2 regions of the Bradyrhizobium sp. USDA 4369 genome follow, and region 2 is predicted to be linked to the other one. Evidence: predicted binding sites of a transcription regulator. Region 2 holds the regulator's gene; the other holds the start of a gene.
The links. The regulator PhoB, encoded in region 2, activates phosphate uptake and scavenging genes when phosphate is short. The targets are predictions, from matches to a motif close to TGTCATNNANCTGTCAT.

Region 1 (3,933 bases), 4.2 Mb from region 2:
TATTCCGCCAGCGCGTGCATACGGCGCGTCTCGGTCTCGCGCGGCTCGAGGAAGCGCAGCGGCTCCGGAATCGGCACCTGATAGACCAGCACCTGCCCCTCTTGCAGCGGCGCCTCGGGAATGCGGTGACGGGTCTGGATCACGGTCGCCGCTTCTGTCGAGGTCGTCGTGGCCACGCCCGCGGTCTTGGCGAAGAACTTGCGGATCGAGATCGCGTTGGTGGTGTCGTCGGAGCCCTGGTCGATGACCTTGAGCACGTCGGCCGGGCCGAGAATGGCCGCCGTGACCTGCACGCCGCCGGTGCCCCAGCCATAGGGCATCGGCATCTCGCGGCTGGCGAACGGCACCTGATAGCCGGGAATGGCGATCGCCTTCAGGATCGCGCGACGGATCATCCGCTTGGTCTGCTCGTCGAGATAGGCGAAGTTGTAGGTCGGCGCGTTCATTCCGCGGCCTCCTTCATAGCAGGCTCGGCATTGGCCTCGGCGAATTCCCGGCGCAGCTTGCGCAACAGGCCGAGCTCGGACTGGAAGTCGACGTAGTGCGGCAGCTTCAGATGCTCGACGAAGCCCGTCGCCTGCACATTGTCGGAATGCGACAGCACGAACTCCTCGTCCTGCGCGGGCGCGACCAGATCTTCGCCGAGCTCGCGCGCGCGCAGCGCGCGATCGACCAGCGCCATCGACATCGTCTTGCGCTCGCTCTGGCCGAAAGCGAGGCCATAGCCGCGCGTGAAGCACGGCGGCTCGGTCGCCGAGCCCTTGAACTGATTGACCATCTGGCATTCCGTCAGCTCGATCGAGCCGAGCGGCACGGCAAAGCCGATCTCTTCGGCGAAGAATTCGACCTCGACCTCGCCGAACCGGATCTCGCCGGCGAAAGGATGGTTGCGGCCGTAGCCGCGCTGGGTCGAATAGCCGAGCGCCAGCAGAAAGCCTTCGTCGCCGCGCGCCAGATTCTGCAGGCGCAGGTCGCGGCCGGCTGGAAAACCGAGGGGGTCGCGCGTCAGGTCGCCGACCGGCGCACCTTCCTCGGTCTGCGGCGACGGCTCGATCAGCCCGTCCTGGCCGAGGATATCGGTCACGCGCGGCGTCGGCGCATTCGACGCCTCGGCGAGCGCCGGTGCATCCGGATCGGTGGCCGCTGCAAGCTGCGGATCGAGCAGCCGATGCGTGTAGTCGAAGGTCGGCCCCAGCACCTGCCCGCCGGGAATGTCCTTGAAGGTCGACGACACCCGCCGCTGCACCCGCATCGCGCCGGTCTCGACCGGCTCAGTCGCGCCGAAGCGCGGCAGGGTCGCGCGGAACGCCCGCACCAGGAAGATCGCCTCGATCAGATCGCCACGGGCCTGCTTGATCGCAAGTGCCGCCAGCTCCCGATCATACAGCGAGCCCTCGCTCATGACGCGATCGACCGCGAGCCCGAGCTGCTCTGAGATCTGCGCAAGGGACAGCTCCGGCACGTTCCGGTCGCCCCGGCGCTCATGCGCCAGCAGCCGGTGCGCATTCTCGATGGCGCGCTCGCCACCCTTGACGGCGACATACATGCCTCAACCTCCTGCAGCGGCGAGCCGCGTCGTGCGCGGGATCGCGACCAGCGAGCGACCGTCGACCAGGATCACGTCGATGCCGCGTGGAAACAGAGCTTCGTTGATGGACAACCTTGCAAACAGATCGGCGGGCGCGATCGATGCGCGAAGCGACACCGTGCCGTCGATCCCCGGCCCTCGCAGCTGACATATCGGCCCGGCGGAGAGACTCGCCACCTGCAACACCAGTGTCGTCGAGCGATCGGGATAGTCCGCACTGCCAAGTGCGAAGCTGCGCAGATCCGGAAGCTGCGCGGGCGCCGCAAACAAGGCGAAACTTGCAAGGGCGGGATCGGCGACGATCGGAGCCCCGGTGTGAAACTTGAGCCACGCATTGACCTCCGGCGCACCTGACAAGAGGGCGTCGAGCCAGATCGGCGTCTCCTGATCGAACAGCGTCAGGGCGATGGCGGCAACACCGGCCATCATCGACAGCGGCCGGCCGACGCCGTCCTCGACCTGCATCACCCGCCCCGGACGCGCCATGGCTTCCATCACCGTACGGAAGGTCGCCTGCGCCGACAGTACCTTGTCGGCGAAGCCGGGCTGCAGCGCGTGATCCAAGCTCTGCATCATCCTTCTCCGCGAACCATGGTGTAGAAATCGACGCGCGTGGCCGCCGCCTGCGCGGCCGTCCGACCCCGCGCCGCGCACATCTCGGCCCGCAAGGGCGTTACGACCTTGGCCTCGATCGCGGCGGCATGATCAGGTGATTGGATCAACGCGTCACACAGCGCGATCAGGCGCGCCTTCTCGCCGTCACGGCCGAGCGCATAACCGAAGCCGACCTCGCCGCTGTGAAGACGGATGGCCGCGCGCGACACCGTGGCCTCGCCGAGATTGAATGGCGCACCATCGCCGCCGATGCGGCCGCGCACCATGACGAGACCGTTCTCCGGCGCACGCAGCTGCTGATAGGGCGGCAGAGGCAGCTCTGCCACGCGCCGCGCGATGTCGGCTGCCGGTGCGTGCGACAGCACTTGCATCGCCCCCTGGCGTCTCTCCTGCAACGTATTGCCGCTCATGTTGCCTCTGATGGCCACTCTCGATCTTGCCCGGCTTAAGTTGTCTATGATAATAGACAACTTGATAAGAGAGCGCCATGACTGTTTGATGACATGGACGTGATTTTCACCAGCGCAGGCGGGACATCCGAATGAGCATGCCGGACGCCGATTCAGGCGTGGCCCTATGGCGACGGGTCGCCGACGGCATCGAGCGCGACATCGCCGGCGGGCGGTTCGCGGCCGGTACGCGCCTGCCCGGGGAAACCGAGATCGCCGAGACCTATCGCGTCAACCGCCATACGGTGCGGCGTGCGCTGGCGATGCTGGCCGAACGTGGTTTGGTGCGAGCCGAGCGCGGCAGCGGCACCTATGTGGAAGCGCCCCGCCTGTCCTACCCGCTGCGCTCGCGTACGCGTTTTTCCGAGATCGTCGGCGCCGGCGGGCGTGAGCCGCGCGGACAGCTGATCGCGAGTTCGGAGGAGCCAGCAACGCGCGAACTCGCCCGCGGTCTGGCCTTGAAGACCGGCACGCCGCTGATCCGCATCGAGGCGTTGCGCTTCGCCGACAAGACGCCGATTTGCGTCAGCACCTCCTGGCTCTCGGCCGAGCGCTTTCCGGATGCCGCGCGGATCTTCGCGACAACCCGCTCGATGACGGCGCTGCTCGCGCATTACGGTATTCGCGACTACCGCCGTGGCAAAACGCGTATCACTGCGGCGATCGCAGACGCCAGCGATGCCGCGCGCCTGGACCTTGCGTTGGGCCGCCCGGTCCTGGTCGTCGATAGCACGGACATCGACGCGGACGGGACGCCGCTCGTCAGCAAGCGCTCGCGCTTCGCCGCCGAGCGCGTCACCTTCGAGGTGGAAGCCTAGCGCAAGGTTCTGCGACCGCGACCGGGCGGTCAGTCGATCAGCGTGCCGTCCGCGTTGAAGAACGGATGCGGCCCACCGAAATCGCCGATCGGAATCTGATGCGTGACCAGCATGCCGAACGCCGCACCGGGAAACCAGGCATGCAGATGGAAGGCCGGCGGCTCGATTTTGAACGACGGCGGCTGGCGCGCCGCGAGGTCGAGATCGACGGCGTGGTTCGGCGCTGGACAGATCGTACAGGGGACGCCGGCAAACCTGGTCAGCGTCGCCCGATGAACATGGCCGCACCCGATCAGTTGGACGCGCGGATGCCGTGCGACGATCTCGGCCAGAGCGTCGGCATTGCGCAGATTCTGCCGGTCCATGTGCCAGATGCCCGCGGCAAAGGGCGGATGATGCAGGAACAACAGCGCCGGCCTGTTCGCGCGAGCCGATAATTCGGCGTCCAGCCAGCGCAGCGTCT
Region 2 (3,933 bases):
ACATCGCCTTCGGCATCCGCCTCTATGAGAAGATCTCGAAGTCCGAGATGGACGACCGGGTCGAGAAGGCGCTGCGCGGCGGCGCCCTGTGGAACGAGGTGAAGGACAAGCTCAACGCCTCCGGCCTGTCGCTGTCCGGCGGCCAGCAGCAGCGCCTGTGCATCGCCCGTACCGTGGCTGTCAGGCCCGAAGTGATCCTGTTCGACGAGCCGTGCTCGGCGCTCGATCCGATTTCGACCGCCAAGGTCGAGGAGCTGATCCAGGAACTCTCCGAGAACTATACGATCGCGATCGTGACCCATAACATGCAGCAGGCGGCGCGTGTCTCCGACAAGACCGCGTTCATGTATCTCGGCGAGCTGATCGAGTTCGACGACACCAGCAAGATCTTCACCTCGCCGAGCGATCGGCGGACCCAGGACTACATCACCGGCCGGTTCGGCTGACGCCGACAGCATCATTGCCTTCAGGAGATCATCATGGCCAGTGAACATACCGCCAAGGCGTTCGACAGCGATCTGCAGGATCTGACCCGGCTCGTGTCGGAGATGGGCGGTCTCGCCGAGCGGCTGATCGTCGACTCCGTCGACGCGCTGGTTCGGCGCGACGTCGCGCTTGGCCAGAAGGTCGTCGCCGCCGATGCCGAGGTCGACAAGCTGCAGCGCATCATTGAGGAGCGCGCCGTGCTGACCATCGCGCGCCGGCAGCCGATGGCGGTCGACCTGCGCGAGATCGTCGGCGCGATGCGCGTCGCCACCGATCTCGAGCGCATCGGCGACCTCGCCAAGAACATCGGCAAGCGGGTTGCGGCGCTGGAAAGTGATTTCCATCCGCTCAAGCTGATCCGTGGCCTCGAGCACATGACGGATCTCGTGCAGTCGCAGGTCAAGTCGGTGCTGGATGCCTATGCCGCGCACGATCTGCCGGCTGCGATGGCGGTGTGGAAGGGCGACGAGGAGGTCGATGCCATCTGCACCTCGCTGTTCCGCGAGCTGCTGACCTACATGATGGAAGATCCGCGCAACATCTCGTTCTGCATCCATCTGATGTTCTGCGCCAAGAATATCGAGCGGATGGGCGACCACGCGACCAATATCGCGGAGACGGTGTTCTACATGATCGAGGGCCAGGCGATGGTCGACAAGCGTCCGAAGGGCGACATGACGAGCTTCGCCACCACGGTCCCCGGCAACTGAGAGAGACTCGTTCGATATGACTGCGCGCATCCTGGTGGTGGAAGACGAAGAGGCGCTGACCACGCTCCTGCGCTATAATCTGGAGACCGAGGGCTATGAGGTCGAGACTGTGGGGCGTGGCGACGAGGCCGACACGCGGCTGAAGGAGCGCGTTCCCGATCTCGTGGTGCTCGACTGGATGCTGCCGGGCCTGTCCGGCATTGAACTGTGCCGCCGGCTGCGGACGCGGCCCGAGACCAAGCAGCTGCCGATCATCATGCTGACCGCGCGCGGCGAGGAGAGCGAGCGCGTGCGCGGCCTGGCGACCGGGGCCGACGACTACATCGTCAAGCCGTTCTCGGTCCCTGAGCTGCTGGCGCGGGTGAAGGGTCTTCTGCGGCGGGCGAGCCCGGAGCGGCTGGCGACGGTGCTGTCCTATGGGGACATCGAGCTCGACCGCGAGAAGCGCCGGGTGGCGCGCTCGGGCCGGCCGATCGATCTCGGCCCGACCGAATACCGCCTGCTCGAATTCTTCCTCGAGCATCCGGGCCGCGTGTTCAGTCGTGAGCAGTTGCTCGACAGCGTCTGGGGCCGGGACATCTATATCGACGAGCGCACCGTGGACGTCCATATCGGGCGCCTGCGCAAGCTGCTCAATCCGGGCCGCGAGCAGGATCCGATCCGCACGGTGCGCGGCGCCGGCTACGCGCTCGACGACCGCTTCGCCAAGAGCGAGCAGGCGTAAGCCCGCGGCAGCCGTTTTGCGCGCGGCCATGGGGCTGCCGTCTTGATCCCGTCTGCTGGTCTCCCCATCATGATGACCGGGATGCCGCGGACGCGATGATCAGGACAATTGCTCTCGTTTTAGCCGTGTGGCTCGCCGGCATGGTGCCCGGTTCGGCCGCCGAACTCGAGGATGCCGTGGCCGCGGCGGCCAATGGCCAGCAAGCTATGGCGATGCGGCGGCTGATGCCGTTGGCGGCCAAGGGCGATGCGCGGGCGCAGTTCGATGTCGGCTTCATGCAGGCGTTCGGCTGGGGTGTGCCGCGCAACCCCGCCGAGGCGCTGGCCTGGTACCGGAAGGCGGCGGATCAGGGCCTCGCCGTCGCGCAACATTATCTCGGCGTCGCCTATTACAATGGCGAAGGCGTCGCCCGCGATCATGGCGAAGCTAGCCGGTGGTTTTCTCGCGCAGCGGCCCAGGGCTTCGCCCAGTCGCAATATATGCTCGGCCTGATGATGCTCGACGGGCGGGTGGTCGCGCAGGATGTCGCGCAGGGCTATGCTTGGCTGGTCATGGCGGGGCGAAATGGCGTGCGGTCCGCCGGCCGCGAGGTCCAGCGAGTCACGCTGAGCGAGGCGCAGCGTCGACAGGCGGAGCAGGCCATCGCCGCCTGGCGGCCCAAGCCGGAAACGGCCGAAGCAGGCATTGCCAATCCGCGGCCCGAGCAATTGCTCGGGCTCGACCGGCATATCGGCGAGGTCGTGGATCCCACGGCGTGGCCGGCGTCATCGATCGGTGTCGTCACCGTGGCACAATACAGCACGGGTGGCTCGTGCACGGGCACGCTGGTGGCGCCGCGCCTGGTGCTCACGGCCGCGCATTGCGTCTTCAACGGCGTCGCCCAGGTCAGTCCCGGCAACGTCCACTTCCTGGCCGGCATGAACAAGGGCACGCCGGCAGCCTCGTCGATTGCCGACAAGCTGATCGTGGCGCCGGACTTCGTGCCGATCCAGCACGACAAATGGTCGCTTGACCGCTCGCGCGCCGATTGGGCCCTGATCGTTCTGAAGGACGCGCTGCCTTCGCGGCCGGTGACGGTCACAGCGCTCACGCGCGAGCAACTTGCCGCGGCGACGGCGGCCGGGACCATTTCCGAGATCGGCTACGGCCAGGAACGGCGTTATTCGCCGACCGGACAGCGCAATTGCAGCGCCGGCATGACCGAGGATGGCCGGTTGCTGACGGTGCATTGCTTGGCGAATTTCGGCTATTCGGGCTCGCCGATCCTGGCCGAGATCGGCGGCGAGACGGTCGTCGTCGGGATCTTCTCGGCGTTCCATGAGGAGACCCGGCTGATGTTCGCCGCACCGGCCAGCGGGTTTGAGGCCGCCGTCAGGCGCGAGATCGCCGTGCAAAGCGCCTCGGTCCGGTAAGGCGGGGGTGAGCGAAGGTTTTCAGCGGCTGGTCATTGTTTGTGCGTGACCGGACAGCGAATTGCCACGGAGGCAGGCCGGTCCAGGCCAGACGGGGGTGAACGGCGTGAATCTACGCTGATCTGGCCCTCGCGGAGCAAGGCTTGCCAACTGGCGCGAGACTTGCTCTCCTGCCTGAGTATGACGATTTTCCCAATTGATCATCCCCAGCCTCCACGCCCAGCGCCGGCCTGGCTGCAGACCGCGGGCGGCCGCAATATTGCGCTGCTGGCCGGTCTCGTGCTCGCCAACGCGCTCGCCTGGGCCTGGGCGTTTGCGCTCTATGCCGACCGTCCCGCCATCGTCGGCACGGCCATGCTGGCCTGGCTGCTTGGACTGCGCCATGCGGTTGACGCCGACCACATCGCCGCGATCGACAACGTGGTTCGCAAGCTGGTGCAGGACGGGGACACGCCGCGCGCCGCCGCGTCTGTATTTCGCGCTCGGACATTCGAGCGTCGTCGTCATCGCCACGATTATCGTCAGCCTCGTCGCTGGCGCCGATCTGTTGCGCGAGGACAGCGCGATTCGGGCGATCGGTGGTGCCATCGGCACGTCGGTG

Region 1: a site for PhoB is predicted at 2,691-2,707, ahead of phnF (phosphonate metabolism transcriptional regulator PhnF). Genes of this name have one in related genera too.

What each region holds. Positions count from the first base shown of each region.
Region 1 is NZ_JBSRYH010000001.1:4,792,414-4,796,346, reverse strand. It holds gene ACVIJ6_RS21690 (alpha-D-ribose 1-methylphosphonate 5-phosphate C-P-lyase PhnJ) at 1-446, opposite strand, end outside; gene ACVIJ6_RS21685 (carbon-phosphorus lyase complex subunit PhnI) at 443-1,546, opposite strand; gene phnH (phosphonate C-P lyase system protein PhnH) at 1,550-2,161, opposite strand; gene phnG (phosphonate C-P lyase system protein PhnG) at 2,161-2,613, opposite strand; gene phnF (phosphonate metabolism transcriptional regulator PhnF) at 2,745-3,470, shown strand; gene ACVIJ6_RS21665 (phosphodiesterase) at 3,500-3,933, opposite strand, start outside.
Region 2 is NZ_JBSRYH010000001.1:551,366-555,298, reverse strand. It holds gene pstB (phosphate ABC transporter ATP-binding protein PstB) at 1-446, shown strand, start outside; gene phoU (phosphate signaling complex protein PhoU) at 480-1,196, shown strand; gene phoB (phosphate regulon transcriptional regulator PhoB) at 1,213-1,920, shown strand; gene ACVIJ6_RS02560 (trypsin-like serine protease) at 2,016-3,332, shown strand; partial or broken gene ACVIJ6_RS02555 (HoxN/HupN/NixA family nickel/cobalt transporter) at 3,513-3,933, shown strand, end outside.